Regions from separate parts of the Alteromonas sp. McT4-15 genome, predicted to be linked through region 2. Evidence: predicted binding sites of a transcription regulator. Region 2 holds the regulator's gene; each other region holds the start of a gene.
The links. Region 2 encodes sigma-54, which starts transcription at its own class of promoters, with help from an activator protein. Its sites were predicted from a motif close to GTTGGCACGNNNNTNGNNT; they were not measured.
Positions count from the first base shown of each region.

Region 1: glnK (P-II family nitrogen regulator) is a predicted target of sigma-54. The motif match lies at 5,596-5,614, and genes of this name have one in related genera.
Region 3: xdp1 (exosortase-dependent surface protein XDP1) is a predicted target of sigma-54. The motif match lies at 6,769-6,787, and genes of this name have one in related genera.
Region 4: LHL20_RS14580 (LruC domain-containing protein) is a predicted target of sigma-54. The motif match lies at 3,738-3,756, and genes of this name have one in related genera.

Region 1 covers NZ_JAJALG010000025.1:37,628-45,717, forward strand. Annotated here, with positions in the region: gene mrcB (penicillin-binding protein 1B) at 1-230, shown strand, start outside; gene LHL20_RS15430 (hypothetical protein) at 511-789, opposite strand; gene LHL20_RS15435 (DUF808 domain-containing protein) at 1,193-2,107, opposite strand; gene LHL20_RS15440 (helix-turn-helix domain-containing protein) at 2,254-2,973, shown strand; gene LHL20_RS15445 (substrate-binding periplasmic protein) at 3,050-4,603, shown strand; gene LHL20_RS15450 (hypothetical protein) at 4,608-5,399, opposite strand; gene glnK (P-II family nitrogen regulator) at 5,679-6,017, shown strand; gene LHL20_RS15460 (ammonium transporter) at 6,050-7,297, shown strand; gene ggt (gamma-glutamyltransferase) at 7,572-8,090, shown strand, end outside.
Region 2 covers NZ_JAJALG010000007.1:66,131-74,220, reverse strand. Annotated here, with positions in the region: gene mlaE (lipid asymmetry maintenance ABC transporter permease subunit MlaE) at 1-309, opposite strand, end outside; gene mlaF (phospholipid ABC transporter ATP-binding protein MlaF) at 306-1,106, opposite strand; gene LHL20_RS07705 (calcium/sodium antiporter) at 1,642-2,598, shown strand; gene LHL20_RS07700 (KpsF/GutQ family sugar-phosphate isomerase) at 2,601-3,581, shown strand; gene kdsC (3-deoxy-manno-octulosonate-8-phosphatase KdsC) at 3,582-4,130, shown strand; gene lptC (LPS export ABC transporter periplasmic protein LptC) at 4,127-4,705, shown strand; gene lptA (lipopolysaccharide transport periplasmic protein LptA) at 4,674-5,228, shown strand; gene lptB (LPS export ABC transporter ATP-binding protein) at 5,231-5,956, shown strand; gene LHL20_RS07675 (RNA polymerase factor sigma-54) at 6,030-7,526, shown strand; gene hpf (ribosome hibernation promoting factor) at 7,556-7,843, shown strand; gene ptsN (PTS IIA-like nitrogen regulatory protein PtsN) at 7,857-8,090, shown strand, end outside.
Region 3 covers NZ_JAJALG010000055.1:1,135-9,224, reverse strand. Annotated here, with positions in the region: gene clpB (ATP-dependent chaperone ClpB) at 1-1,103, shown strand, start outside; gene dld (D-lactate dehydrogenase) at 1,234-2,934, shown strand; gene prsT (XrtA/PEP-CTERM system TPR-repeat protein PrsT) at 2,961-5,783, opposite strand; gene xdp1 (exosortase-dependent surface protein XDP1) at 5,885-6,718, opposite strand; gene xdp1 (exosortase-dependent surface protein XDP1) at 6,900-7,787, opposite strand; gene pssA (CDP-diacylglycerol--serine O-phosphatidyltransferase) at 8,024-8,090, shown strand, end outside.
Region 4 covers NZ_JAJALG010000022.1:21,064-29,153, reverse strand. Annotated here, with positions in the region: gene LHL20_RS14590 (WD40/YVTN/BNR-like repeat-containing protein) at 1-2,555, opposite strand, end outside; gene LHL20_RS14585 (outer membrane lipoprotein-sorting protein) at 2,581-3,339, opposite strand; gene LHL20_RS14580 (LruC domain-containing protein) at 3,794-5,899, shown strand; gene LHL20_RS14575 (hypothetical protein) at 5,910-6,428, shown strand; gene LHL20_RS14570 (DUF3010 family protein) at 6,506-6,940, opposite strand; tRNA gene LHL20_RS14565 (tRNA-Leu) at 7,159-7,245, opposite strand; gene LHL20_RS14560 (HupE/UreJ family protein) at 7,406-8,090, opposite strand, start outside.

The DNA.
Region 1 (8,090 bases), on a different contig from region 2:
TGCGCTCTCAATCTCCCAAGTCGCTTTCCCGCAGATTCCCAGAAGGACTTGGTATTGCTCACTTTGATGCGCGCAGTGGCGCGGTAGTCGTGGCTGGCTGTGCGGGTAGCTTAAGTGTGCCTGCGATATTAGATGTATTACCGCCACCGCAACAAGACTGTTCTGGCCGTCCGGTTAAAGATAAGGATACTAAGAAAGAAAAAAGTTGGTGGGAACGGATCTTCGGATAAAAAAAAGCCCCAGTAAGAAGATAGAAAACACAATCACTTGGCTTTAGTGGATTACTCGGTGCTTTCTATCTCCCTCTGGAGCACAGGCCCAGGGAAGGCAAAGGGAACAAATCGTTATCGGTCTGGCATCTTTTTCATCGATATCCGTTTAAGGCGTTTTCAGTGCCCTTTTTGCAAAAACAGTCGTGCTGTCGAAAACAAAAGGGCGCTAACCATAAAGGCGATAAAGGGGCCAAGTACCAACATAAATAATGTACTGGCGGTTAACATGGCAAATTCCTTATGCGTCGTTGTCGTTTACGCTAATAGGCTCAATTGGTGTAATGGTAATCTCAGCCACTAAGGTATTTTCTTCACTTACCTCTGGCTCAAATTTGTGACTTGCAGTAAGCACGTCATAGGTCACACCTAGTTCCATATTTTGCTTAACATCCATAACTGCACTTTCTACCATGTAGTCGGTGTAGCTTGTTAAGTTATCTTCGTGAGCAAAAGCAGCTGCACTCATTACGCTAGTGGCTAAAGTCAATGCAGTGAAAAGTTTGCGAGCGGTAAACATAATAATCTCCAAAATAAAAAGTTAGACACTGCACTGAAACATACTGCGTGGCAGCTATCGTATTGCAAAGGTTTCGATATTAAGTCGTTATCAATTAACAATTAGTTTATTGCGAGGGATGTGCCAATTTTTAAAATTCAATTAACTGACTGATAAATATGGTTTTATTTTTTAAATGAAAATTTATGTGATAGTTAGACGAAAGGCTAAAGACTAAAATTTAGTTATTTTGAAAAAGAGTTGGTCAAAACGGCTAAGTGGAAAGAAAGTATGAGTATTTGACCTTAAAGTAGGTAGGTGTATTGATAGGATATACAGGGGAGATTACATGGATAATTAGGGGGAATGGCGTCGCGATTACAACGCCATCATAGCAACTTAGGCCAGTTGCTTAGCTTAACTGCTAGCGTTTCACTTTACTTGCAAGAGCAACAAAAAGGGTGATGATCGTACCTGCGACTATGCCCGTTATGCCGTCAGCTGCAATAGACATAACTAACGACATAGAGGGCGCAAGGCCGACAAACCAGTCAGTTATATAGTGCAAAAAGCCAATACTATGGGTCAGTATGCCTCCACCAACTAAAAACATAGCGACGGTACCGACAACTGCGAGGGTCTTCATAAGTGCTGGTGCAGTTACAAGTAATGCCCGTCCAATAAAACGTTGCACACCATTCATTTTTCCTGTGAGTGATTTGCGCAACATATATAGGCCCACATCATCCATCTTAACCAGCCCTGCAACCAATCCGTAAACGCCAAGCGTAATCGCTAAACTTAACGCAATAAGTACCCCAATTTGGGTCGTTAAACTGGCATCGCTGACCGTACCAAGGGCGATAACAATAATTTCTGCTGACAAGATGAAATCTGTACGTATGGCGCCTTTTATTTTTTCTTTTTCAAACGCTACCATGTCAACATCTTCATGGGTGAGCGCCTCAATTCTTGCTTCGCGGTGTTTGACTTCTTCTTCGTGAGGGAGATATTTATGCAGCAATTTTTCAGCGCCTTCAAAGCACAAATAAAGGCCACCCAGGACTAATAAGACGGTGATCAATGAGGGAACGAAAGTGCTGATGGCAAGTGCGGCAGGCACGAGTATCGCTTTATTCAGTAACGAGCCTTTGGCAACTGCCCATACTACGGGAAGTTCTCTATCTGCTTTCACGCCTTGTACTTGATCAGCATTAACGGCGAGATCATCACCTAATACACCAGCAGTTTTCTGTGCGGCAACTTTCGACATAGTGGCAATGTCGTCCATTAACGTAGCAATATCATCTAATAGCGCGAGTAAATTGGCTGCGGCCACGGTAGTTTTCCTTGTGTCTTTATTATGTCTAAAGCATACGCTTTGCCGCTCGTCGTTGGCAACAGACATTTGATATTTGCACTGGCTATGTCTTATTGCGAAACTGCACAACATCTACATTGTTTGCAATAGCGCGTAACCTTGCCATGCCTGAACACACCATTCCATCATTGTCTATTCGCTCGTACACCAAAACCATGCATAGTCATTCTCATGAATATTATCAGTTGGTGTTACCAATAAATGGTCACATCGAGATTGGCTTAGATAATTTTGATGGGAAAGTCGGGGTAGGTGAAGGAGTATGCATCGCGCCTAACGAAGTACATACTTTTCGAGCCAATGAGCTGTGCAAATTTGTTGTTGCAGATTTACATCGCGTGCCTGACGGTTTTAAGGACAATCTGCAGCCTATTTTTCAAGTTAATGCGCCGTTTCAAGCGTTTTTGAACTTTGTCGATATTCAGCTCAACCATTTTACAGACGATGCAAGGCACGAAGTCATTGCTCTATTTTATGCTTTGCTTAGCACATCTCAAAAAGGCGCAAATACGGATAAGCGCATAGTTCCTGTATTAAGCCACATCCATCAAGATCTCACACATAAACACGACTTAAAAACCTTAGCCGACATCGCGTGTATGGGAGAAACGCAATTTAAGGTGCGCTTCAAGCAAACAACGGGATTGAGCTTACGCAATTACTTAGTAAAAACGAAGATGGAAAAAGCGAAAGCCTTATTAAGCAATACTGATACCCCTATATTAACGGTGGCACTGAGCGTGGGGTATGACGATGTTACGTCGTTTACGCGTCGCTTCAAAGCCTACTTTGGCCAGCCGCCAGGTTATTATAAGCGCTCATAACTTCTCTATACCGTTTGTTTTTCGTTTACTATTTAGTCTACTATGGCACCAGTTTATTCAAGGAGAGATTGTATTGGTGGTTCGTTGGTTAGTGTTAAGTAGCTTGTTGTTAGTGAATCTGTCTATGGCTAATACTAACGCTGAAGAGTCCCTTGTTGTTCTTTCAGGCAACACACCTGTTTTTAGCGAGTTCCAAGAAGACGGTACGGTTGAAGGGTATTCTGTCGACTACGCGCGCGCTATTCTCACTGCCGCAGGCATTGATGCTGAAGTAACGCCATTGCCCTTCGCTCGTTTGATTGAGCGAATGAAACTAGGAGAGCGTGTCGTCGCAACGGGGATAGGGCGTACCGCCGAGCGAGAAAATAAGTTCTACTGGCTGGCCCCTCTTACGGCAAATGTTATCGGTATTTACGGCGCAAAACCTATCAATTTAACTGCGTTGGCCAGTCAAAATAAAACCCTTCTTGTTTCTGTTATGCGTGGTGATTATCGAGCCCAGTTGGGGCGCGAATATGCACAATTTGAGATGGTCGAATACGACACTTGGACACAAGCCATTGATGCAGTACTGACAGGGCATGTTGATGCCGTGTTTTTCTCTGAATTTGGCATGGATGTCATTTGTAAGCAGAACGGCCTTGACTGCACATCACTATCAAGGCAGCACACCCATGATATTCAATACAGCTATATTGCAATGCCAAAGACAAAAGCGAATAAGGCAATGGCAGATAGACTGACCAAAACGGCACGCGTTTTTGCTCAAACACCAGCTTTCGATGAACTCGTTCAACGTTGGCTGCCAAAACTGACAACAATATCCGCAGACGCTAATGAAATTGAAGGTGTGATTGCGTTAGGTAGAATTGAAAAAGATGAAAGTAATGTTTCGCACCTCTGGGTTATAACGAACTTAGAACCTTTGTTTAGCGAGAGAGGGCCGCGCGGTAAATTAAAAGGTTACGCTATTGAATTGGTGCAAAATATATTGCAGCAAGCCAACTTGCCGACTGAGATCTTAACGGCGCCTTGGCAGAGAATTTTTGTAGAAAGTTCGATGAAACCCGATGTTCTCGTTTTTTCTTTAGCGAGAACGCCTGAGCGCGAAGAAGCGTTTTATTGGATTACCCCTATCACAGAAAATGCCTATTCCATGTTTGTACGGGCAGATTATCAAGGAGATGCGACTTCTTTAGAAGACTTGCCTAAAGGCAGTCGCATTGCTGTGTTAAAGGGAGACTTTCGTCAAGAGCTTGTAAAAGCGGCTGGTCACATAGATGTGACAGAGGATTCCTGGGACAAGGTGGTAATGCAACTCACCAATGGTGGCGCGGACTATCTGTTTTTATCTGACGGTGGCGCAAACATTATTTGCGATGGGCTCAATGGTGCCTGTGAAGGTTTCAAAAAGTTATTTACTTATCAAAAAGCAACAACGTATTTAGCGATGTCGAAAAAAGGCACTAATCAAGCGTTGGTTAACAAACTTAAGTTTGCCGCGGATAACTTTAAACAATCTGACGAATACAGAGCCCTTTATTCAAAGTGGCTTGAAGCATATTCAAAGAAAACGTCACTCAACATGTTTGAACAAGACGGCGTAATTGTTCTGGGGCAATTGGAGTAAATGATTAACGCCCCTCATTGGGACGTTTTTTAATCCGAGCGTCAATAAACCTATTAGGATCACCCAAATTGGTGCATTGAAGCGTACCGCCAGTTATACCGCTAAGTACAGCCAACGTTTTAGCCGCGCTGCTGGTACAATCTACCCGTTTTACAGGACGCGGCGGCATAGCCTGCTCGTCATTATCCTTTCTGGGATCAACAATCGTAGGGTGCGTTTTATTGTGCTGATACTCTCGGGCAGCATCGACAGCTTCTTGAGCAAGTTGATCATTATTGTAGGCATCAAAATATTGTGAAGCTGCCTCTTTGGCTGAAAAGTTGAACTGTCCTGCGCGTTGATTAGCATTTGACGATGATGTCTCAGGCAAACTTGTTGTAGGCGCATTAGTTTGTGGTTCTGTATTTGTTTTGGGTTTTGTTACAGGTTCTTGTTTTTCTTCAATAAGGTTTGATTGTGTGGGCTCTTTTATTTCCGGAACTGGCACGTCTGTATCATCAACTTTTAACGGTTTTGGCATCGATGACGCTTCTTTTTCTTGTACCTTAGTGTCTAAAGGCGGTGCTGTTTTTCTTGGGATATACAGCACCGCATTTATCGGCTGAGCGTTTACCTCTTTACTGACCTGCTCGCGCCTTTTTTCAAGTGAGTATTGCGACAGCACGATGACTAAAGCAAACCCTAAAACATGCACACACGATGACACAAAAAGCGACTTCCACGTTGCTTTTTTAGCCGTGTTGCGGACTTCCATATCGCGCTCTGGCGCAAAAAAAATATCAGTGATCGTCGTCATAGTACATAACTGACATCAGCGGCAAACAAATAGTTCCCGCCTACACTCGTCTTACTTATTAGTACGCTTATCCCACTTCTCTTACTTCGCGCATCATCGTTGGGCAAATACGCTTGTGTGCACAGATATGGTGCAATGTTTTTTCTGATAGAACGCATGAGTATGATTATCTATATGATTTATATGAATAATTATTTATGGCATGGCTCTTGGTTTAGCTTAGCAACAACAAGAAACACGCGAATAGCACAAATAACCAAAATAAACTGGGAGCATCTCATGAAACTAGTCACAGCTATCATCAAGCCGTTCAAGCTAGATGATGTTCGTGAAGCCATTTCAGAAATCGGTATCGACGGTTTAACCGTGACTGAAGTGAAAGGCTTTGGACGTCAAAAGGGACACACAGAACTATACCGCGGAGCGGAGTATCAGGTGGATTTTCTACCTAAAGTCAAACTGGAAATTGCAGTTCAGGACGACCAAGTAGAGCGCCTGGTTGAAGCCATTGTTGGCGCAGCCAAAACAGGCAAAATTGGTGACGGCAAGGTATTTGTTTACGACCTTGAACACGCCGTTCGTATTCGAACTGGTGAGTCGGATAGCGACGCGCTGTAAGCCACAACGAAGAATTTGCGGAGAACACAATAATGGAAATCACTTTTGAACTTGGGTATGCGCTAGATACCTTTTACTTTCTAATTTGCGGTGCGCTAGTCATGTGGATGGCTGCGGGCTTTGCTATGCTTGAAGCAGGTTTGGTTCGAGCGAAAAACACCACTGAAATTCTAACTAAAAACGTTGCACTATTTGCTATCGCTTGCACCATGTACATGGTTTGTGGCTACGGCATCATGTACGGTGGCGGCGACTGGGGTCCTTTCCTAAGCGGCATCATGGGTGACGGCGCAACGGGTGTTGCTGAAGACCCAGCAACCTATGCACCTTCTGCCGACTTTTTCTTCCAAGTAGTATTTGTTGCAACGGCAATGTCTATTGTATCGGGCGCAGTTGCTGAGCGTATGAAGCTTTGGGCATTCCTAGCGTTTGCGGTAGTCATGACAGGTTTCATCTACCCAATGGAAGGCGCTTGGACATGGGGCGGCGAAGCCGTATTTGGTATGTATACACTTGGCGACCTAGGTTTCTCTGACTTTGCAGGTTCAGGTATTGTTCACATGGCAGGTGCTGCGGCAGCATTAGCAGGTGTGCTTGTACTTGGTGCACGTAAAGGTAAATACACTGCAGATGGCAAAGTAAATGCTATCCCAGGTGCTAACCTTCCGCTAGCTACTCTAGGTACATTTATTCTTTGGATGGGTTGGTTTGGTTTTAACGGTGGTTCTGTACTTGCTACAGCGACTGTTGAAAGTGCAAACTCAGTAGCCATTGTATTTATGAACACTAACGCAGCTGCTGCGGGTGGTTCAATTGCAGCGTTAATTGTAGCGCGTATCTTATTCGGAAAAGCAGACCTTACTATGGTGCTTAACGGTGCGTTGGCGGGTCTTGTAGCAATTACTGCAGAGCCTTCTACACCGACGCCACTAGAGGCAACACTATTCGGTGGTCTTGGTGGTATCCTTGTAGTACTAAGCATTGTTGGTCTTGATAAGCTTAAGATTGATGATCCAGTAGGTGCAATCTCTGTTCACGGTGTAGTAGGTCTGCTTGGTCTTATCCTTGTACCTTTCACTAATGACGGTTCAAGCATCACAGGTCAGCTTATTGGTGCAGCGACAATCTTTGTTTGGGTATTCGTAGTAAGTCTAGTGGTATGGCTAGTGCTGAAAGCGGTTATGGGTATCCGTGTAAGCGAAGAAGAAGAATTCGACGGTGTAGATATGAGCGAGTGTGGTTTGGAAGCATACCCAGACTTTACAAGCAGCCGTTCGTAAGTAAGTTACGATTAGGCAACACGACAACAACAATAATAATGCCTACATTACTTCACTTAAGCTCCGCATCTGCGGGGCTTTTTTCGTTTTAGTATTGGTATTAGCCGTATTGTGACAATAACGCTACACTAGGGTGGGTATGATGAAGAAAAAGCAGAGCTTTTCATTCATCGAGTTAGGTGTAGAAAAACAATAATAAGGGTGCCTTTTGCTATAAACGCTCACCTAGTGTTTACGTATAAGAAAAAGGTGCTGTTGCTGTTAAGGGGAAACTATGGCTTTAAAGGTTCGCTTAGTCGCGGCATTACTCGTATTTGTCAGTGTATCTAACCATGCATACGATCGAATAACAGGCGAACCCTTTGCCAGTCGTTCTGAAGTTATTGCACAAAATGGCATGGCCGCTACCAGTCAACCTTTAGCCACGCAGGTGGCGTTAGATATTTTAAAACAAGGCGGTAGTGCCGTTGACGCTGCCATAGCCGCAAACGCCATGCTAGGTCTTGTCGAACCAACGGGCTGCGGAGTAGGTGGAGACTTATTTGCTATTGTTTGGGATGCCAAAGCGCAAGAATTAGTGGGTTTAAACGCTTCTGGGCGCTCTCCTAGGCAGTTAACTAAAGAGGTATTTGCAGAGCGCGGCCACAACACCATTCCTAAATTTGGACCCTTACCCGTATCTGTTCCAGGCGCCGTTGATGGGTGGTTTAAGTTGCACGAGAAATTCGGCAAGTTGCCAATGTCCACGTTGCTGACCCCTGCCATCAAGTATGCGCGGGAAGGCTTTCCTGTG
Region 2 (8,090 bases):
GAGTGCAGTAACAACAGGCCCGAGCTCTCTTAATAACGAGAGCGCTACCATGGGACCTAGGCTACCTTCTGCACCGTAATCCACCAAGATAGTGTAGCCTTGAAGCGCCATTACCATGCCAATAAAAAGTCCTGACACCATTATGATAAGCAGTGATTGAACACCAACCACGTAAAGTTGCCTGATAATCAGTGGTATATTTTTAATACGAGGTACGGCGATTAACGCACCAAATAGCATAATGGCAGCACGGCCAATTGCCGTAATTTTACCTATGGTGTTCGCACCGACGGATTGTAAGAAACTCATTTACCCGCCCCCAGAAAACTCGTTTTCAAATCAGATGCCGGATAATGAAATGGGACAGGGCCATCAGCTTTTCCTTTCAGAAACTGCTGTACTAACTCGCTATCACTTTCTCTAATTTGTTGTGCACTTCCTTCACCAATTACCCGCTTATCAGCAAGAATATAAATGTAATCGGCAATGGTTAATACTTCCGTGACATCATGGGTTACCACTATGCTGGTAAGACTTAATGCGTCGTTCAGTTCACGTATAAGTTTAACAAGAACCCCCATTGAAATAGGGTCCTGACCTGCAAAGGGCTCATCATACATAATTAAGTCAGGGTCAAGAGCGATTGCTCTGGCCAAGGCTGCGCGTCTCGCCATACCGCCTGACAATTCACTTGGCATCAACTTCGCTGCCCCGCGTAAACCTACAGCCTGTAGCTTTAAAGCGACAATAGTAGCAATCACATCTTCTGAAAGTTGGGTGTGCTCACGCAGTGGGAAGGCCACGTTGTCAAACACGCTCATGTCAGTAAAGAGCGCGCCGCTTTGAAATAACATGCTCATTCTGCGTCGGGTTTGATATAGCGACTTCCTCGACATAGAGACAATGGAGTCCCCGTCGAACTTCACATCACCTTCATCAGGTGTTAACTGGCCGCCAATAAGGCGCAGCAGTGTGGTTTTACCAATACCACTTGGGCCCATTACCGCAGTAATTTTTCCCTTGGGCACTTTAAGCGAAATACCATCATAAATAATACGATCGGCACGCTTAAAGGTAAGGTTGTCTATTTCAACTAAATGATCCATAGCGTGTTTAATGTCGACCCTTGACCTAATGAAGCCGCCAGTATTTACGTCGGCGGGCTTTATAAAAATTTATTTAACATCGAGAACATTCAAGTTCTATGCCTTCGATTACTTTCACAGTAAAGTTTACTGGGCAGTGTAATCTAGTGACATTCTACGCTTTTTCAAGGGCGTCGCCAAAGTCAAAAAGTTACAAGTTATGTTCGATGAATACGAATGATTAAGCCTGTCAGCCCAATTGCTGTGTTAGTTGTCTTATTCGAAAAGCCCTATAACACTTATCTGGGCACTGAAATGGTAGAGTATTTTTTATTAACTGAAACTGAACGAGCTCATCGTAACGCCTGATTTTACAGTAAATTTCGCTAAAATCTGGTCGCTTGTCGTGTGTTAAAGGCAACGCAACATGTTTGTAGAGTGTGGTAACGCGCAAAACAGATACTTTATCGCTACAATAAAATAAAATGCACTTCCCATATGCAAATGGCACTGTTTTTGCGACAATCTAGCGAAATACTTTTTATTACAGGTTGTTGTGCTTTTAAACATCGTAATTTTCATCGTAGGACTAGTGATTTTAAGTTGGAGTGCCGATCGCTTTGTGTACGGTGCATCTGCACTGGCGAAAAACATCGGAATATCGCCGATGATGATAGGTCTCACCATTGTGGCGATGGGCTCATCAGCCCCTGAAATCGTCGTATCAGCGATTGCCTCAGCAAACGGAAATATGAACACTGCGGTAGGTAACGCATTAGGGTCTAACATCACCAACGTCGCATTAGTGTTGGGTATCACCGCGTTAGTTAAACCTCTTATCGTTTCCTCAACAACGCTTAAGCGTGAACTCCCGGCGCTACTCATCATCTCGCTTATCGCAATAGGCTTTATGTTTGATGGTGAATTAAAATCCTACGAAGGCATTATTTTGCTAGGTCTTTTTATTTTTGTTTTAGCGATGATGGCGTGGCTCTCGCTGCAAGTTGATAAAGAAGACCCTCTCGTTGCCGAAACTGCCGATGAAATCCCTAAAGATGTGTCGAACACGTCTGCGCTTATTTGGATTGGTGTTGGTCTTGTTATTTTGCCTTTGAGTGCCCATTTCCTAGTAAATTCCGCTGTAGAAATCGCGCGTTATCTTGGTATTTCTGATTTAGTTATTGGATTAACAATTATCGCACTTGGAACAAGCTTACCCGAACTTGCAGCCAGCATTGCCGGCGTGCTTAAAGGTGAGGATGATTTAGCATTGGGTAACATTATCGGCTCAAATATTTTCAACCTACTCGCCGTGTTGGGTATGCCAGGTCTAATAGCACCAGGGCTACTGGACCCTGATGTTTATAATCGCGACATGTACGTCATGCTTGGCTTGACCTTGCTACTGTTCCTGTTTAGTTTCGATCTGATTGGCAAACGCACTATTTCTAGGCCTAACGGACTTTTATTGCTTGCCTGTTTTATCGGCTATCAATTCTGGCTGTTTGGATAATCATGAATAACGAATTACAAAACACCTACATTGCCTCTGCAAAACGCGTTATCGATATTGAAGCTAGCGCTATCGAAAATCTTGCCAGTCGCTTAAATGAAGATTTTGAGAAAGCGTGTGACATTCTGTTTTCCTGTACGGGTAAGGTTGTTGTTTCAGGAATGGGAAAATCCGGTCATATTGGCAATAAGATTGCTGCAACACTTGCCAGCACAGGTACCCCCTCTTTTTTCATGCATCCTGGCGAAGCAAACCATGGAGATCTAGGCATGTTGAGCAAGGGCGATGTATTGCTCGCTATCTCCAATTCGGGCGAGACGAGCGAAATTGTTAACTTGCTGCCCGTGGTGAAACGCTTAGGAATAAGAGTTGTCGCCATGACAAACAGTGCACAAAGCTCGCTAGGCCAATACGCAGATATCGTACTTGATATTAGTGTCGAGCAAGAGGCATGCTCACTAGGCTTAGCGCCAACCTCTAGCACAACAGCAACATTAGTTATGGGGGATGCACTCGCAGTCGCATTGTTAGACAAGAAAGGATTCACATCTGACGACTTTGCGTTGTCACACCCAGGTGGAAGCTTGGGCCGAAAACTACTGCTTAAAGTAGGCGACATAATGCTCTCGGGTAGTGATATTCCGCTAACAAAGTCAGATGCAACCGTTGCCGAAGCACTCCTTGAAATTTCTAAAAAAGGATTAGGAATGACAGGCATTATTGATAGTGCCGGAATTTTGCTTGGCGTGTTTACAGACGGAGACTTGCGTCGTATTTTAGATGCGCGAGTTGATTTACATAGCGCCCAAGTTATTGACGTTATGACACAAGGCGGAAAAACAACCACTCAAGAAGAGCTAGCGGTTGAAGCATTGAACCTAATGGAAAGCCATAAAATTAGTGCATTGATGGTGGTTGACAGCGATCGCAAACCTATCGGCGCCTTTAACATGCATATGCTATTAAAAGCGGGGGTGCTGTAAATGGCGACAACGTTATATACCGAATTAGATGACACGCTCTTTAAGCGTCTTGCAGATATTAAACTGTTGGTTTGTGATGTAGATGGTGTTTTTTCTGATGGGCGCATTTATCTGGGCAATGATGGTGAAGAGCTCAAAGCATTTCACACCCGAGATGGCTACGGCGTAAAGGCCTTAGTGAGTCATGGCGTTGACGTTGCAGTAATTACGGGGCGTCGCTCTACCATTGTGGAAAACCGCATGAAGGCACTCAACGTAGCCCATATCATTCAAGGTGAAGAAAATAAGTCTGCCGCACTACAAGCCCTAATGACTGAATTGTCATTGCGCCCTGATAATGTTGCCACTGTAGGCGACGACATGCCTGACACAGGTATGTTTGCCCATGCAAGCGTAAAAATTGCAGTTTCAGATGCCCATCCTTTTGTCGCTAAACAAGCAAACTGGAAAACTACGCTCCCTGGTGGATTTGGGGCTGTGCGCGAAATTTCTGACACAATCCTGCAAGCCAAAGGGGTTGAGCAAGGTATTTTTGGAGCGAGTGTATGAGCCAATTTGGCTTCAATCGACTGGGGCTGAGCATTTCTGCGCTATTTATATTGGCGCTACTAATGTATTTACCCACGTGGATGGAAGAGCCGCCAGAAGTAAGAAATAGCGGCGAACTTGATGCATTAAAACCCGCGTATAAGGCAAAAAATCTTACTACGACTCTTTATAATCAAGACGGCCAGCTCAATCATAAGGTGTTTGCAGAATCGATGGAGCATTACGATCAACTTGGCTTTGTATTGTTCCGTGCGCCACGCTATACACTTTACACTGATAACGCTACGTCACCGTGGGTCGTTACCGCTGTGGAAGGAACATTGTACAACAACGAGCTGATTCAGCTTGAAAATAACGTACAAATAGAGAACCAAACTACAGATGATTTTGTCAAAACCATTACGACACAATACATTCAGATTAATTTAGACAACAAGCAGATGACATCTGATCAACCAGTAGAGATACTGGGGTCGCAATATGTCATTCAAAGCAATGGGTTTAATGCGAATTTGCGCACCCAAGAATATGAGCTTATCGATCATGTACAAACCACTTATTCCCCTAGCAACTAGCTTAATTTTAGCGTTGGCTAGTGGTTCCGTTTTCGCTAGTGAAGATGACTTTTCTAAGCCAATTAAAGTCGATGCTAAGTCACAATTTGTTGATGGAAAAAATAAAACATCGTTGTTCAAAGATGATGTTCTAATTACTCAAGGCTCGCTTGTGATTAATGCCGACGAAGTTGAAGTTATCGCGACAGCGGGCGAAGGCAGAGAAGTGTTTGTCGCACGCGGTAACCCTGCGAGCTATACGCAAGAGCTTGAAGATGGAACGCCAGTATCCGCTAAGGCGAATGAAATTCGCTACGAAGTGATTAATCGGGTGATATCGCTTACCGGGAAAGCGGAGCTGAAACAAGACACCAGTATGGTAAAAGGTGACAGCATTACCTTTGATATGATTACCGAGCAACTGCTTGCAACCGGTGGCGATGACGACAACGGTGAAGGAAGAGTGACAACTGTTTTCACTCCTGAAGCAATTCGCAAGACGAATGCTAAAGACAACGAACAAGATAACGAGGGCAACCAATAGCAATGGCTACTTTGAGCGCAAGAAACCTTGCTAAGGCGTATAAATCACGCCAGGTTGTCCGAGATGTCAGCCTCAGTGTATCGACAGGTCAAATTGTAGGCCTGTTAGGCCCAAATGGTGCTGGTAAGACCACAACATTTTATATGATTGTTGGGCTTGTTCCTCTTGATAAGGGCGCCATTGAAATTGACGACAACGAGTTAACACATCAGCCCATGCATGAGCGTGCACGCCGCGGAATTGGCTACCTCCCGCAGGAAGCATCTATATTTAGAAAGCTCACTGTGCATGAAAATATCATGGCAATTTTACAAACCCGTAAAGATTTAAATTCACAGCAGCAAGAGGAAGAAGCCGATGCGCTACTTGATGAATTTAATATTAACCATATACGTAATAGTACGGGGATGAGTTTGTCAGGGGGAGAACGCCGCCGAGTGGAAATTGCGCGCGCCCTTGCAGCTAAACCACAATTTATTTTATTGGATGAACCCTTTGCTGGTGTTGATCCAATATCAGTAAATGATATAAAGAAGATTATTCAACATCTTCGAGATAGGGGTATCGGTATCCTTATCACTGACCACAACGTACGAGAAACATTGGATGTTTGTGAAAAAGCGTACATTGTGAGTCATGGCGAGCTTATTGCGCAAGGAACTGCGGAACAGGTTTTAAGTAATCAAAAAGTAAGGGATGTATACCTAGGCGAACAATTCAGGCTATAGTTAGTGTAACCGGATTGTCATTTTTCAATCTCGCTCAGGTATATTCAATTTAGAGCATTTAAATAAGACGTAGATGAAACCATCTTTACAGCTAAAATTTAGCCAACAACTCACCATGACACCTCAGTTGCAGCAGGCCATTAAACTGTTGCAGCTTTCTACGCTCGATCTTCAACAAGAAATTCAAGAAGCGTTGGATTCAAACCCGCTATTAGAAGTTGAAGAAGGCCACGACGAGCCTCAGCTTGAAAAAAATAACATCGATAATGATGACAGTGGGGTAGAAGCTTCTGCCACTGCATCAAGTGATACTTTGGAAGCTGGCGACGCACTAGAAAAAAATGATCTTCCAGACGAATTGCCAATCGATAGCACATGGGATGAGTATTATTCAGCATCGTCTGCGCCGGCACCAGGACCTGCCAGTGACGACGAACAAATTTTCCAAGGTGAAACGACTGAGGACATACAAGAACATCTATTGTGGCAGATGCGCCTCACCCCTTTTTCTGACACTGACCGTGCCATTGCAATGGCTATCATTGATTCTATCGATGAGTCAGGGTATCTAACCGTTACTCTTGAAGAGATTTTAGAGGCGGTTAACGCGCAAGAAGCCTCTGGCGAAGATGAAGAGGAACTCATTGAAATGGACGAAGTAGAATGTGTATTAAAGCGCATTCAAATGTTCGATCCCATTGGTTCTGGATCGCGCACCCCACAAGAATGCTTGATGGTACAGCTTCGCCAATTCGCAGATGATACACCATGGCTTGCCGAGGCAAAGCAGTTAATAGAAGACTATTCTGATTTGCTGAGTAGCAAAGATTACCGCACCTTAATGCGCAAGAGCCGATTGAAAGAAGATCAGCTTCGCGAGGCTATGCGTTTGCTGCAAACCTTGAATCCTCGCCCAGGTAGTGCTTTAGTTACTAAAGAACCTGAGTACGTTATTCCAGATGTATCGGTTACCAAAAAGAATGGCCGTTGGGTGGTTGAGCTGAACCCTGATAGCCTGCCAAAACTTAGCGTCAATCAACAATATGCCGCAATGAGTCGCCGTGCGAAGAACAGTAGCGATTCACAATTTATCCGCTCACACATGCAAGAAGCCAAGTGGTTTATCAAAAGCCTAGAGTCGCGTAACGACACACTGATGAAGGTAGCAAATTGTATTGTGCAGCAACAAATGGGCTTTTTTGAACATGGCCCAGAAATGATGAAACCAATGGTATTAAATGATGTCGCAGAAATGGTAGATATGCACGAATCGACTATTTCACGTGTGACAACACAAAAATACATGCATACCCCTCGTGGCATCTTCGAGTTGAAGTATTTCTTCTCTAGCCATGTTGCAACGGAGTCAGGTGGTGAATGTTCATCAACCGCCATTCGTGCATTGATCAAAAAACTAGTGGCAGCTGAAAAACCCAGTAAACCACTAAGTGATAGCAAGATTGCTTCATTGTTGGCCGAGCAAGGCATTAAAGTTGCCCGGCGGACAATAGCAAAGTACCGGGAATCGTTATCGATCCCGCCGTCGAACCAACGCAAGAGCCTTATTTAACGGGCTTAATAATATAAGGAAGACGAAATATGCAAATCAACCTTACTGGTCATCATGTCGAAATCACCGACTCTTTGCGTAATTATGTCGATACGAAGTTCAGCAAACTTGAACGTCACTTTGATCACATTTCTAATGTGCATGTCATCCTGAACGTTGAAAAATTAAACCAAAAAGCAGAAGCGACAGTTCACTTAAGTGGCGCTGAAGTATTCGCATCCTCAGAAAATACCGACATGTATGCGGCGATTGACAGCATGGTTGATAAACTCGACCGGCAGGTAATCAAGCATAAGGAAAAACTTAAAAAGCACTAGTAGTTAATTAAGTATGGATATACAAGCCATCGTAAGTCTGGACCGCACTGAATGTGCGGTTCAATGTAATAGTAAAAAGCGTATTTTAGAGATCATTGCCGATATTGCTGCTAAGAACAACGCGCATATCGACCAGTCGACAGTACTGAATAGTTTGTTGGCGAGAGAACGAATGGGTAGCACAGGTATCGGAAACGGCATTGCCCTTCCCCATGGTCGCTTAGCTGGCCTTGATAGAGTTATTGCC
Region 3 (8,090 bases), on a different contig from region 2:
CTTCAGATTTAAACCGCATGTCTGAATTGCAATATGGCCGTATTCCTGAGCTAGAGGCTAAGCTAGAGCAAGCCGCAGAAAATGAAACTCGTGAAACTAAACTTGTCAAAAACAAAGTAACAGATGCAGAAATTGCGGATGTGTTGTCGCGTTGGACGGGTATTCCGGTAGCAAAAATGCTAGAAGGAGAGCGCGACAAGCTACTTCGCATGGAAGAAGTACTCCACAAACGAGTGGTTGGACAAAGCGAAGCGGTTCAAGCGGTTTCGAATGCCATTAGACGCTCCCGAGCAGGGCTTTCTGATCCAGAGCGTCCAATAGGCTCATTTCTATTTTTAGGTCCGACAGGTGTTGGTAAAACAGAGCTTTGTAAGGCACTGGCCGGCTTCATGTTTGATACCGAAGATGCCATGGTGCGTATTGATATGTCTGAGTTCATGGAGAAGCATTCTGTAGCGCGTCTAGTAGGTGCTCCTCCTGGTTATGTTGGATATGAAGAGGGCGGTTATCTTACAGAAGCAGTAAGACGTAAACCGTATTCAGTAATATTGCTAGATGAGGTTGAAAAAGCACATCCAGACGTATTTAACATATTGCTACAAGTGCTCGACGATGGCCGTTTGACTGATGGTCAGGGGCGTACGGTAGACTTTAAGAATACCGTTGTCATCATGACATCAAACTTGGGCTCTGACATTATTCAAGATAAGCATAATGAAAACCAATATGAAGAGATGAAGGCGGCGGTGATGAACGTGGTAGGTCAGCATTTTAGACCTGAGTTTATTAATCGTGTCGACGACATAGTGGTGTTTCATCCTCTTGGCAAAGAAGAAATCAAGTCGATTGCAAAAATACAGCTTGCGTCACTACGAGCAAGACTGGCTGAGAAAGGTTACAAGCTCAATTTGTCTGCAGCAGCAATGGACAAACTGGCAGAAGCGGGCTTCGATCCTGTATTTGGTGCACGTCCTTTAAAGCGTGCTATTCAAGTACAAGTAGAAAATCCACTTGCACAACAATTGCTGGCAGGTGAATTATTGCCTGAGTCGACCATTCGCATTGATGCTGACGATAGCGGACTTTTTGTTGTGAGTCAGTAATTGATATCACGCATTAGTTGATTAAAAAGGCGCTTCTTATGGAGCGCCTTTCTTTTTTGCAATATAGTGATACATAGAAATAAACACTTGGTCACACCGGTGGCGCAGCAAGAGTGCTTAAGGAAAACAAATGCGCGAATCTCTTATTATTGAGAAGTTTAAAGCAGTCGTAGGAGAGGGGGCTGTAGCCTATGGTCATCAACAAACCTCACATTATCGAAAAGGATGGCGTTCTGGGGAGGGCGATGCGCTTGCTGTTTTATTCCCTAAAACATTAATTGCATGTTGGCACTTGTTATCAATTTGTGTCGAAGAAAATTGTATCGTAATTATGCAAGCGGCTAAAACTGGGTTAACTGAGGGATCAACGCCTAGTGGGAATGATTATGACCGTCCTGTCGTGATCATAAATACGTTAGCGATGGATGACATTATGCTGCTAAATGGTGGTAAGCAAGTCATCAGCTTTCCTGGCGCGACATTGCATAAACTCGAAAACTTACTCAAACCGCTTAAAAGAGCGCCTCACTCGGTAATTGGCTCATCTTGTCTTGGCGCATCGATAGTAGGTGGTGTTGCAAACAACTCTGGCGGTGCATTGGTTAAGCGTGGTCCAGCTTATACCGAATTAGTGTTGTATGCTCAGGTTAACCGAGAAGGTAAGCTTCAGCTGGTCAATCACCTGGGTATAGCGCTCGGGAGCTCGCCAGAAGAGATACTAAACAATTTATCTGCTGGCAATTTCAATAAACAGGTCGACTTTAACGAAAAGAAAGCATCCGCAAGTGATTACGAGAATATCGTTAGAAATGTCGATGCAGACACACCCAGTCGGTTCAATGCCGATCCTTCTAGATTGTATGAAGCGAGCGGGTGTGCAGGCAAAATTGCAGTATTTGCGGTGGTGCTAGATACCTTCGCAGTCCCTGATGCTGAGCAAACCTTCTACATTGCTACCAATGATGCCGATGTATTAACCCAGATTCGAAGAGATATGCTGAAAGGCTTTTCCTCATTACCTGAAGTCGGTGAATATTTGCATCGTGACATGTTCGACATTGCTGATAAATATGGCAAAGACACGTTTTTGAGTATTCATCATCTGGGGACCACCTTTCTACCTAAACTCTTCGCAGTGAAAGGAAGAGTCGACGCCTTTACTAATAAACTGCGCTTTCTACCTTCTTTTTTATCTGACCGAATAATGCAGCGGTTAAGCCACTTATTTCCAGATCACATACCGCCTCGCTTGCGACAATTCCGTGACAAATACGAACATCATCTTATTGTAAAGATGAGTGATAAGGGTATAGACGAAGCGAATGTGTACCTCCGTGATTTGTTTGAAAGTAAACCAAATAAAGGCGCATTCATAGCGTGTACCGAGGATGAAGCAAATAGGGCTTTTTTACTGAGATTTGCAGCAGCCGGTGCAGCGGTAAGATACCAAACGCTTAAACAAAAAGACGTGGGGGAGATACTCGCGCTTGATATTGCACTGCGACGCAATGACAATAAATGGGTGGAAACTTTGCCCGAGCACATATCGCAGTATATTGATAAGTCACTCTACTATGGCCATTTTTTTTGCCACGTTTTTCATCAAGACTATGTGTTGAAAAAAGGAGCGGATGCGAAACAAGTAAAAGAAGACATGTTAGCGGTACTTGATGATAGGGGAGCCAAGTATCCTGCGGAGCACAATGTGGGTCACTTATACAAAGCAGAAGATTCTCTTGTCGCTTTTTATCGTACTTTAGATCCCACCAATACCTTCAACCCAGGTATTGGTGGAATGGAGAAGCACGCACGTAACTGTGCGTGTTGCTAACTATGTTGTAAAACATGTTTGCCGTCTTACAAACTTTCTAGTAATGCTTTTGCCTGAGGGCGAAGAAAGAAAGGACGCTCTACATTTACTGCATATTCAAGTTCTTTCTTTGCTTCTTCAACGCGATTTAACTTGGCCAACGTAAAGCCTAAGTGATAGCGAATATTAGGATCGTTTGCGTCTCGGGCAAATGCATCACGAAGCATTCTTAAGCTTCCCTCCAAATCACCTTCAAGGGCTTTAATGTAGCCAAATGTGTCGAGTACCCTCGCTGAATTCGGTTGCAAAGAGTAGGCTTTCTCTGCAAATTTGCTGGCTTCCTGTAATGAAGAGTCAATTGACATGATGGCAAGGCGATTAAACGCTTCAGCAGGGTTTAATAAGTTTGGTTCTTCAATCAACGCTTTGTAAAGCGCAATCGATTCATCAAATTCTCTTATAAAAAACAAATACTGCGCAAGGAGGTTTCTAGCCAATAAGTTGCCTCCATCCTGTTGAGATAGTTTACGCGCTATCTCTAAAAAGACGTCAACGAACTCCTCATTAAGCGCATAATTGTAAATTGCTATAAAGGCCTGAGAGAAGCGAGGGTCTAACTCTAAGGCGTTTTTGTAATAAGTGATGGCGTCCTCTGTGTCACCTTTATTTGCTTCTAGGCGCCCTCTCAAAAACTGGTAAACGGGATTTTGTTGCTGTGCTGCGGGTATGGACGCAAGCAATGCACCTGCTTTTTCGTTATCTTGAAGGTCTAGTAAGAGGCTCACATAGCGAAACGTAACGAAAGTATTTTGCTTGGCAACGGAGTGTGCACTTTCCATTGCACTTTTCGCAGCTTCATCCCTACCTAAGGAGCGCATTAATTCAGAGTAGACGATCAGTTTTTCTGGGGTATCGTCAATAAAGTTTCTAACTATCCCAAGCGTTTTTTCAGCATCTGATGTGCGGTTTGCGTCGATGAGAAGTTGTGCTTTTCGTAATAAATAATCGGCATTATCGAAATCGTCTTTCAACAACAAATCAAGGTGATAAAGTGCGCTTTTTGTATCACCTAGCCTTTGATAGAGGCTGGAAATCCGTTCTCTAGCGCCAATATTGGACGGATTAAGCGTTAAAACATCAAGGTAAATCTGCTTCGCTTTTTCAACATCCCCGCTTCTTGTTAGATTAAATGCCTTTAAAAGCAGAGTTTCGTTATGCTGCGGTGACAATTGAAGTAACTCTTCAACTAACTCATTTGATTTTTCTGTGTTGCCTAACCGGCTTTCGGTTGCCGCTAAATTAAACTTAGCGGGAAATAGCGTTGGATTTTTTTCCAGTGCTTTTTCAATATTAACTTTAGCCTGCGATAGATTTCCTTGTCTTATTAGGATCCCAGCTTTAAGGTTGTACACTTCGGCCTTATCTGGAAACATGCTATTGAGTAGATTGGCACCCTTGAGCGCATTATCGAATTTTTCAGCTTGAAGGTTCATTAAAGAGTAGGTGAACAAAAAGCCCGCGTTTTCAGTATAGTTAGCTAAATTCTTTTCCAATATTTCCAACGCTTGCGCTTGTTTGCCTCGCGCAGCCATTAGTTTTATCTTAAATAATTGAAGCTTCCCTTCCTCTGGAAATAAGGTTTCCAAATCTTCTAGTAACCGCTCTGCTTTAAATGCTTTATTTTGTCTGATGAACAAATCGCCTAGTAGTAATGCCGAGTCTACATCTTCCATAAGCGCAGACTGATGACGTTCAAGCAACAGAAGCGCTTGTTTATCTTGTTGAGTAGCGATATAGACCTGACTTAGCATCAATACAGCTTGTAGGTCCTCAGGTTCCTTTTGCAGGTAGGCGTTAAAGTCTTTCGCTGCGGTTTCCATGTTGTTATTAAAGAAATTTGTCAGACCGCTTATATAAAGCAGCATAGGCTGAGAAGTTATTAACTCAGGGTCAAGTTGTGCCATAAAATCGTTTAGCTCTTTGAGCTTAGTGTTATCAATGGCTTGATCGCTATCTCGGCTTTGTAACCAACTGTTTAGCAATATGGCTAACGGGTCGTTTGGTGTATCTTCAATAATTTCATCGACGAAAAGTTTGGCGGTATCATAATCTTTGGCTTCCAGATAGAGGTCGACAAGGTTTCTAAGCGCTATCGGGTCATCCCTATTAAATGACAATGCTTTTTGAAGGTGTGATGTGGCAGATGCTGTGTCGCCTTGACGGTAAGCTAATTGACCTTTCAGTCGCCAAGTGATCGCATTTTCAGGCTCAATATTGATCGCCTTTGTAATGAGCCCTGCAGCCTTATCAAGGTCTTCATTTTGTAGGGCTATCGACGCTAAGCCATTTATTGCGGGTACAAAATCTGGAGAAGCGGCGATGATAGTATTGTAGTCTCTTAATGCACATGCCTCATCTTCTAATCGAATACAGGCTGTAGCTCTTATAAGTAGCCACTCTCGCTCTGCTTCACCGGATAGTCTGTCTAGGTTTGAGAATTCTACGATATCTTGATATTTATTAAGAAATAACCAAGTGTTACCTAAAGGTTCTGCAAGCAGGTTAATATCAGCACCCATTTCTAGGGCTTCAACGAATTCCATTTCGGCGGCGGTCAAGTAACCATTAATTAACAGTATTTCACCCATAAGCAATTTCGCTGCTAAGTTTTCAGGATCTTTTTGAAGGCTGTTTTTAAGGTGAATGTATGCTTCGTCGTATGCGTTGTTGTTAAATGAGGTGAGTGCTTTCTCATAATCTTCCGACGTTGTTGCAAAACTAATCGGGCTTTGCAGCGCTAAGAATGTTGTAGTGAAAATAGAAAACAAAGCGTTTTTCGCAAAGCTTCTTTTTTTGTATGAGATATCCATGATTACCTGAGATTCCACCTGAAAATGGTATTTTTATGTATAAAAAAAGGTGGCTAAAGCCACCTTTTAAAGATACGTGTTTTCTGTTTAATTTTAAACAATTAAACGCGACGCTTGCGACGATAAAGAAGTAAACCCAGTCCAAGGCTCATTATAGCAAACGCTCCAGGCTCGCTAACGTCAACGTCAGGAGTTTCGTTGCGTTGAGAAATGCCTAATGAAGCCAGCTTAAAACCAGAGCCTGAAATTGAAGTTTCATCATTATTCGGGTCGAAGTATGTATTGTAAGCGCCTACTAGCCAATATTTAGCTTCTTTGAGTGAAGTTGGATATGTTACTTCGTAATTACCAAGATTATGCGGATTAGTGGAAATATTCTTGTGGGTAATTGATGTAATCGCAGAAGACGCTGCAATATCAGTCCACGTAGTTACACTACTAGATGCATTTTTGAAAATATCAATATTATCAAACCCAACAACGGTAAGTTGGTTTTCATTACCAGCACCAGTCAGGTAGTTAAATTTGGTGTTTGTAAGTGCTACGGCTTCACTAAATGAAAATAAGACCATGTCAAAGTCAAATTTCCAATCGTCTTGGTTATTATCGATTGTATGCCAGTCACTAAGGCCACCCCCATGGTCTTTGTTTGTCATTGCAAGGCCATAGGTTTGGCTATAGTCCAGTCCGTTCTGTCTAACAACTCGATCATCATTGTCGTTGTAAGACGCAGCTGTATCCGCCCACGTAGTATATGAAACGTAAATATCTGAACCGTTAATTTTTATTGAGTTCGCAGTAGGTTCAAATCCCTTCGATACATTCTGTGCAATCATGTCGTAAGTGTACTGTTCGAGCATTGAATCATCAGCAAGAGAGGCGTGTGAGGTAACAACAAGTAATGAAGATAAAGATAGTTTTAACAGCTTGTTCATTTAGTAAAACTCTACAACGGAATATTTGAAAGAAGTAATAACTTCCCTCTAAGCTAAAATCGTGCCAGTTTTTTTGTTGTTGTTATTATTGAGTTTTTGTGTCTTTGTTGAATGGGTGATTAATGAAGAGTAAAAAAAACTGACAGTGTAGAACTGCCAGTTTTAGTCTTTCGTATAATAGTTAAATCAGAGTCTTTTTTCGTCTCCACATAACAATAAGACCTGAGGCGAATAGTAGTCCCAGTGTGCCTGGTTCGCTGACTGCTGTGCTATCCGGAGGGGGAGTTTTATCACTAACTGAAAAACCGATGCTAGTTAGCTTAAATGCATCATTGCTTGAATAGCCACCTATATCACCAAAGACCTTGTTATATGCACCAACCAGCCAATATTTGGATGATGTATTAAGCGCGAATTCAGACTTATATTTTAGATGCTCATCGGTAGAGTCGCATTTTTCAACATTATAGGAAGATGTGATCGCAGTGCCTACGATATCGCTCCAAGTACTACTGCCTGACGTTAGTGAACTTATGTTATCAAGAGCCGCTACCGACACCTGAGTGTCATACTGACTATAGGCCCACGAAAAATTAGCGCCTTGTAAAGTTACATCATCACTAAATGAAAATAATACGAAGTCGAAATCTTGCCAGTTACCGTTGCGAGTATTTACGTTATCAATAGCGTGATCTGGTGAGTTATATGTTGACTCCCAATCTTCGTTGGTTACGCCGTAACCGTACTTGTCGGAAATTTTGTAGGTATCGGCACCCACAACAATATCGTCATTATAGCCGTAGGTATCTGCCCATCCGCTTACTGCTACATTGACGCCACCAATAGCCACATTAGATGAATTTGCAGACGTACTTTCGAAGATGCCATGGTCGACAAGGTTGTAAACATTCTCGCCAAGGGGCGAGTTGCATTCGGCTGTGCTTGTTTGGGTACTGCTGCCGCCGCACTGACTGTAATTATAGTTGTACCGATATCCCGCTGACGCCGTACTAATAACACCAACGCACGATAACGCTACGCAAAACTTTGTTATGGAACTTAACCGCATTTCAATTAATCCTAAATAAATTGATAAGGGAAAGCTCTCTCATGCGCCTGGGCGCGAGGAACTTCAACATGGGATCGCCATAATAAAGTGAAGATGGTTTGTATACGGTATATAAACTGATACGCTGTTATTTACTTTGCCTATAGATTGGGTAGTTAGCGTATAAAAGACACATCTATGCGTAACCGACGAGATATGAAATAATTGAATAAGATTAAGTTGAATAATGAGGACGTATGTCTGAACAGAAGAGAAAGGGAATATATCTACTTCCTAACCTATTAACTACAGCGGGGCTATTTT
Region 4 (8,090 bases), on a different contig from region 2:
CCTGCTGGTGCGGTAGGGGCCGCGAAACCGCCGCGAGCAAACGTCTTTCCGGTAGCAATTTTAGGGACAGGTAAATGATAATCCCATGTGACCAAGTTAATCCCCTTCTTCTTGCCCGCTGGTAACGCTTTTACTAGCTCACCCTCTTCGTTGAAGATCTCAATCTTCATTTTTCCAAAGATGTGCTTTTTCTTCATATAGTAAGCAATTTTAGCTTCGTTATTTGGGTTGCGCCCTACAAACTGGGTTTCGCTGCCAAAGCCGCCAGCCCCAAAGCTTTGCTCTTCATCTATAATGGTTGCAGCTCCTTCATCGAAGAAATGTACTGCCTTCGCCAATACATCGTCGTTTAACTCACGAAGGGGTGATATATCGTCAATAATAATAACGCCGCGTCCATGTGTACCCATTACAAGATCGTTGGTACGCTCTTGCAACGCTATATAGTGCACCGCTGTCGCAGGCATATTGTTAGTGAAACGCTCCCACGACCTTCCGCCATTGATTGACACAAACAGACCAAACTCAGTTCCCAAAAATAGCAAATCTGGATTTACTGTGTCTTCCTGAATGTTTCTGGCGAAGCCTTCAATGGTGTCATCGTGAAGCGCTGTCCAGGTTTTACCAAAGTCTTGCGTTTTATAAACGTAAGGTTTCATGTCACCTGATGTATGACCTTCAAAGGTCACATAAGCAGTTTTCTTGTCGTGCACACTTGCTTCAATGTGTGACACCCATGTGTTTTTCGGTAAGTCAGGTACGTTGTCGATTAAGTTCGTCCACGACTTGCCACCATTTTTTGTAAGCTGAACATTACCATCATCTGTACCTACCCAAATGATGTCTTCATCAAAGCTCGACTCGGCAATGGTGAAAATAGTGGAGTGGTTTTCAGCACCTGAGTTATCCATCGACAGACCACCAGATTCCAGTTGCTTTTGCTTTTCGGGATCGTTAGTTGTCAAATCAGGTGAAATAATTTTCCACGTATCACCCATGTCGTCCGATACATGTAAGAACTGGCTGCCAATATAAATACGATCTGGCTCATTAGGGCTTAGTGTGATTGGTGCATTCCAGTTAAATCTAAACTTAGGCGTACCTTCAATAGGCAATGGCTGAATAGTCTTTATTTGTTTTAGCTTGGTGTTGTAGCGCCAAACGTTTTCAGCACCTTGCATTTCAGAATAGATTACGGGTTTGGTTTCGTGTTTTAACACGCGGAAGCCATCGCCAAAGCCGACACTATTCCAATCGCTTGCACGCACACCACCAGGGGCGGCAGAAGGGCCATACCAACTGCCGTTGTCTTGTAAACCACCGTACACATTATATGGCTGTGCGTTGTCTACACTGACGTGATAGAACTGAGATACAGGAATATTCTCAACAATTTCCATCGTGGTGCCGCCGTCCCACGTACGGTAAATACCGCCGTCAGTGGCGACAAACATTTGATCAGAATCGTTAGGATCAAACCAAATATCGTGGATATCAGAATGCATAGTACCCATGTTTCTAAAGGTATTGCCGCCATCTCTTGAAATCGAACCAAATAGGCCACCTTTCACAAGGATATCTGGGTTTTTCGGGTCAACCGTAATGCGCGAGAAATAGAAAGGTCTTACTACTAACCCAAAATCGCTATTAAGATGCTGCCATGTTGCTCCGGCATCATTTGAACCGTATAAACCTTTTTCTTCATCTTTCTCCGTTTCAAGCACTGCGTACAGTCTGTTCGGATCAGAAGGTGCAACGGCTACGGCAATTCGACCAAGCTTTCCTTCAGGGAAGCCTTGGTGAATTTTGTTCCACGTTTTACCGCCATCACTTGATTTATACAGTGCACTATTGGTACCGCCAGAGTTGAATGACCAACCGGTACGTCTAAATTCCCACATTGAAGCGTAGAGAACGTTTGGGTTTTGAGGGTCCATGATAAGGTCAGCACAACCTGTCGTTTCGTCGACATAAAGCTGCTGCTCCCACGTCTTGCCGCCGTCTGTTGATTTGTAGACGCCGCGCTGCTCACTGTCACCCCATAAACCACCCAACACACCAACGTAAATTTCGTTGCTGTTTTGCGGGTTTACGATAACGCTACTAATTCTTTCAGAGCCTTCAAAACCCATGAGCTCCCAGTTCTTACCGCCGTCACTAGTGCGGAACAGGCCGTCACCAATCGATACACTGTTACGCGTCCAGATCTCACCTGTACCAACCCATACGGTATTGTCAGGGTCGCTCGGGTCTACCTCAATAGCACCGATAGACTGAGGGAAATCTTCGAAGATGGGCTGGAAAGTTGCGCCACCATTCTCAGTTTTCCACACACCACCGCCTGCCGCGCCAGCGTAAAGCACTCGGCTATTCGTAGGGTGACCTTCAATGTCGCCAAATCTACCACTCATTAGCGCGGGGCCAATGTGACGTGCTTGTAAGTCGCCAAAAATTGGGCTGCCTTTTGCCTTGTCAACAGCAAGTGCGGGTGCACTTGCTGCTGTAGTGATTGCAATAGCAACTGCCAACGCCCAGCGTTTTGGGAGTTGATTCATGGGTTTATCTCCTTATAAAACCAATTTATTGTGCAGCTGGAAACGCGAACACGCTGTCATCAACAGTTGGGTTTAATTCAATCTCATTAATAACTAGTGGCGATGTAGCAGCAGGCTGTCCTTTAATGCCTTGTGTCATAGCAAACGGGAAATAAATACCGTCAACTTCTTGATAGTCACTCATTTTTATTTGTTGAACCTGGCCTTTCATTGGACCGCTGTGAATATCGCTTTCCATCATCACTAAGACCATGCTTTCTGCATCGAAGTAATAATATTCAATAGACGGTATTTCTTCGCCTTCAACGGTAATAGGCTCTTTAACTAGTTTCACCTTATAGGTGTCTTCGCCGTCAACACTTTCAGTGCCCATCAGTTCTGCTTGATAGCCTTTTTCAGCGTAATCCATTAACGAATCAGGGAAGTCGTTCATATTTAACTTCATGTTTTCGGTTTCTTCGGTTTGCGCTTTTTCTGCTTTCATAGTCATGAAGTTAGTGCTCCAAAGCGTTTCACCGTCAAATACGCCTTGCATGATTTCTTGACCCTGCACAGTTGCTTTGGTGTATTGCTTGCCCGAAGACTGTTGGACAATTTCCAATGGGAACTTCATCGGTCCTTGCGATACTTCGGCAACAATCTTGATACCTTTCATTGCTTTAAGTGCATCTTCCCCACCAATATTTTCATGGTATGTAGAGATAATTTCATCTGCATCGGTAGCGTGTGCCAATGAACTAAAACCAATTAAAAGCGCAGGCATGAGGATTTTTGCTAGTTTCATATCTATTTCCTTGTTTGTTTAAAACTTAAATTTACTTAGCTTACTGAATGAGTTGTCTGTTAGCGTTAGTCGTTAAACGCTTCAAAATATTACAGGCAAACTGAATAAAAAACGGTTGTCTGATAACCCAGTATATTGAACACGGGTATGGTTACACTATCACTAAAGGTAAAAAAAATGTGACATTTTGTTTCCTCGAGCATTGTTCGTTGAAAAAAGTGCTGAGTGATGGCGTTGAATTGATTTTCTTATTGCGAATCTCTTTGATTTTGCAATTCGCAAATTGAAAAAATGAGGTGTGTTTACTCAATAAAATAGACGTGATAATCAGATGGGCTTTTCTATATGATATTGTTTTAAATGATTAATTTATTGATGCTGATTAGTTTTATCTTGATGCTGGCATGCAACTTGTAATCACAGTCATTATTATCCTTTGATTGTGAGAAGTTAAATGAAGAGACAATGTAAGCTAGCAGCCGCAATGTTAATGGCATTTTCATCATGCCACGTAGCAGCAGACGCTTTTGACAGCTGTCCATCACAAGCCTTTCTAATGCAAGACACTACCGCCCAGTTATACGGGGTGAATCTCGTTACAGGAAACGTTGATTTACTTTCAAGTAATCTGGGCACGAACGACCGGATTAATGGTTTTGGGTTCAGTAACCACGACAGATACCTTTATGGTTGGGGTTATCAAAACAACACTATCGTACGAATTGGTAACGACTACCAAATTGAGCCGTTAACAGTAACCAATAAGCCCGGAGCGAACTTTTTTGTTGGTGATGTGGCGCTTACTGAAAATGCCTATTATCTGTATAAGAAAGGCAGTCAATATGGCTTGTATCGAGTTTCTTTAGATGAAGATGATGTCGATTATTTAGACATGCAGCGCGTAATCGATGGCGCTTCGCTTTCACTGCTAATCTATGACTTAGCGTTTCATCCCACCGACGGTTTTGCCTATGCTGTAGACAAATATGGTGACTTATATCGAATAGACGTTAGCACGGGTAGTAAGTCGAAAGTAAGCAACGTGGGGCAACGAGGAACCTTCGGCGCGGCGTATTTTGACGTAAACGGCACCTTTTACATTAGCCGAAACTCAGATGGAAACATTTTCCGTATCGATGTTGACGGGAATAATCCAAAGGCTGAGCTTTTCGCCTATGGCCCAAGTTCTGGCAATAATGATGGTGCGCGCTGTGCGATGGCACCCATCACCGATGAATCTGTGCCTGCGACTACTGATTTCGGCGATGCGCCAGATTCGTATTTAACTTCACTTGCCAGCAATGGCGCAAGACACGGTGTGGTTGAAGGCATTCATTTGGGTCATGCTATAGATGCTGAATATGATGCGCATGTTTCACCGTTCACTGATGAGCAAACCAATGGCGATGAAGACGGGGTAAACTTTATTACTGCGTTTGAAGCTGGTCTAGAAAGCTTTATGCAAGTAACAGTCGAAGGCGACGGCTTTTTAAGTATGTGGGTCGACTGGGATCAGGATGGCAAGTTCGACGCGAGCGAGCAATTAATTGCTGACAAAAGCTTAACTTCAGGCACGCACTTCCTCTTCGAAGATACTCCATTAGAGGTCACCTCAGGTGTAACTTGGGCCCGTGTGCGCTATACAACCACGGCGGGGGTTGGACCAAGCGGTGGTGTAACTGATGGTGAGGTGGAAGATTATCAAGTAGCGGTTGTTAACTCAGGCAACAGTTTAGTGAACAATACGCCATACTTCTTGGCCTTTGAAGACAACTGGCCTGAAACCGGTGATTATGATTTTAACGATGTTGTGATTCGTCTTAACTCGTCAATGATTGTCTCGCAACAAAACCACGTTAAAAAACTGAGCCTCACCGGTGAATTAACCGCTATGGGAGCGTCGTATAACAATGGGTTTGCTATTCAACTTGAAGGTATCACTAATGAGGATATCGATACTGATACAATTCGCTTTTATATCAATGGCGCCGAAGTGGCGACACCTCTATTAGAGAATGGTACCGAGTATGCGGTATTAAAAATTAGCGACGATTTATGGGATCACGTGACAGCAGGTGGTTGTTGGTTCTATAAAACTGAGGAAGGCTGTACATCCCAATATGAATTTAAGTTTGCAATTTCGCTTCAGTTCAATCGTGATGTGAGTGTAAGTAACTTCCCTCAGGCTCCTTACAAACCCTTCATCTTTGCCACAGAGGGGACCGAACATGGAGATGCCTTTGCAAGTAATCCAGGGCGCGGTTTGGAGATTCATCTTAAAAACAAAACACCTACAGCGTTAGCAAACACAAGTTACTTTGGTTTAGCTGAAGATGCCACAGACTTGGGAGCTGGGGCCACCTATCAAACAGAAAATGGATTACCTTGGGCTATAGCCATTAATGCAAGCACGAACAGTAACTGGCTTCATCCTCAAGAATATGTGGATATTTTAAGAGCTTACCCTCAATTTGCAGACTTTGTAAGCTCTAATGGCCAAGACAAAAAGTCATGGTTTAAGAGCGAAAACGCTGATTTATCAAAAGTTTATTCTTACTAAGGGGCTGACAATGAAACATCTTTTACTTATTCCAGCATTTGCAGTGTTAGTCGCTTGTGGCGGCGGTGGTAGCGGTAGCGATACGTCAGTTTCAAGTTCTAGTGGTAATGGGCAGTCTGCGCCTCCTGCGAGCACACCGCCTCCGGCAAGTACGCCGCCGCCCACTACTACGCCAGAACCGGTGGAAGAGCCAGAAGAAACAGGTGATATTATTAGTGATGAAAAATTCGACTTTATAGGCAAAAACAACCTAACTTTGTCACTGGATAATAATGCTGATGCATCGAGAGTGTACTTGAATGTTTGCAACAACTTTTCAACGGTGAATGGGGTAGTGCAAGTTGACTACACTACCTGTCAGTTGCGCACAACATTGCCTGCTGGTGCGGCTGAATATCAGCTCACGATTGGTGGTGATGTTGAACGGTTGGTGGCTCAAGTGTGGGTTGTAGAAGCTGGCGCTGTTCCAAAGAACTATTACTGGTCGGCTGCTAATGACGGTGCTGATTGGTCAATTGAAGTTAACTAACTACGCTAATCCAATGCATCTGCGAATATTCTGCAGGTGCATTGGATCTCACTATTGTCTATTTATCTGACCCAGCCTTAAGCCTCGTGCTCATTTTTCATTAGCCATGCATAAGCAGTTGTAAATGCGGGCTCTTGAAATTGTTTTAAACCTGTTTCAGAGAACGGCACTGCCAAAGGATTTTTGCGTAACGATTCTTTTATGTCAGTTGGGCTGAAGACAATCACGTCTAAATCGTCGATAAGCTCAATGGCTGCTTCAAGCTTAAAACCAATGGCGCTGCCTGCAAACTTGCCTTTGCTCTGACGCTGACGAATGATAACAGCATCCACTTTATAATCAGCCGCTAATTTGGCAAACGTGCTCTGAAAGTTCTTTAAACCCTTAGCGCTAGTGTCTGCAAGTGTTAAGCGGCGAGAGCGACAATCTGGAATATGAAATACACCGTCAACTAACGACAATAGACATACGGTAGCGTCGTTACTTTTTAAATCTACACCTAAAACTTTCATTCTATTTCCTTCAATAATTTGCGCGCGATTATACCGATTTGAAGCTGTTAAATGGAGTTTAATTCGTTTTTGCCTAAACTGACATCTGGGTGACAAAAAACGTAGGCTTAATGGGACCGACCTTCGGCCGACAAGCTTGCGTAGCGATTTGTCGAATTGCAGGCACAAAAAAACCGACTCAAAGGTCGGTTTCAGTATCAACTTCAAAAAGAAGAAGATGGTACCAGTGGGCGGACTTGAACCGCCACGCTATCGCTAGCAACGGATTTTGAATCCGTCATGTCTACCAATTCCATCACACTGGCATTGTGTATGGTTATCAACGTGGAGTTGATGCTTGGCATTATAGCGATGCCGCGCGCCTATACAACATTTTTTTAAGCTTTTTGTGATTAAGTGCCGAAAGATTGTTCAAAAGCGTATTTTGCTTTATTCATTTCTTTATTATTCAACAGAGCATGATCTTTACCAACGCTGGAGTGTCCAGTTAATCGCTACTACCGCAATTATTGACGATGCAATGGGCATAATAGCTTTTGAATATAACCGTATGTTTCTAAGTAAGATTAATAAAGGTAATAGCAGTGTAACTATGGCGAGTTGGCCAATCTCAACGCCTAAATTAAAGGCGAGAACATTCATTACCAAATTGTTCGACTGAGCATTAAGGTCGCCAAAAACACTGGCGAACCCCATTCCATGAAGTAGGCCGAACCCGAAAGTAATAAACCCTAAGCGCATGATGACTGGGTACACATTGTTGATGGCAGTAATAACCACTGAAATGGCAATACCTAACTCAACAATACGGCTATCAAGCGTTATAACATCTAATGCTGTTGCGGTTAACGTAATTGAGTGCGCTAAGGTAAACGTGCTCACTAAAATTACCGTACTTTTGATGATATGCTGTTTGCTATGTTTTTTTACCCAGCTTTTATTTTCTCTATAAAGATTCACGGTAAGCAACGTAGCCACTAAGAACAGAATATGATCTAGACCAATAAAGATGTGCCAAATTCCCTGATAAACCATCTCGTTAAACTGAGAAATCCAGTTGTTTTCATCAGCTGATATAGTTATAAGAGGTCGCTCATCGGTTAGGACATACACATTTGTGTGGTCGCTTAACGTTAGTGTTGTGAGTAGT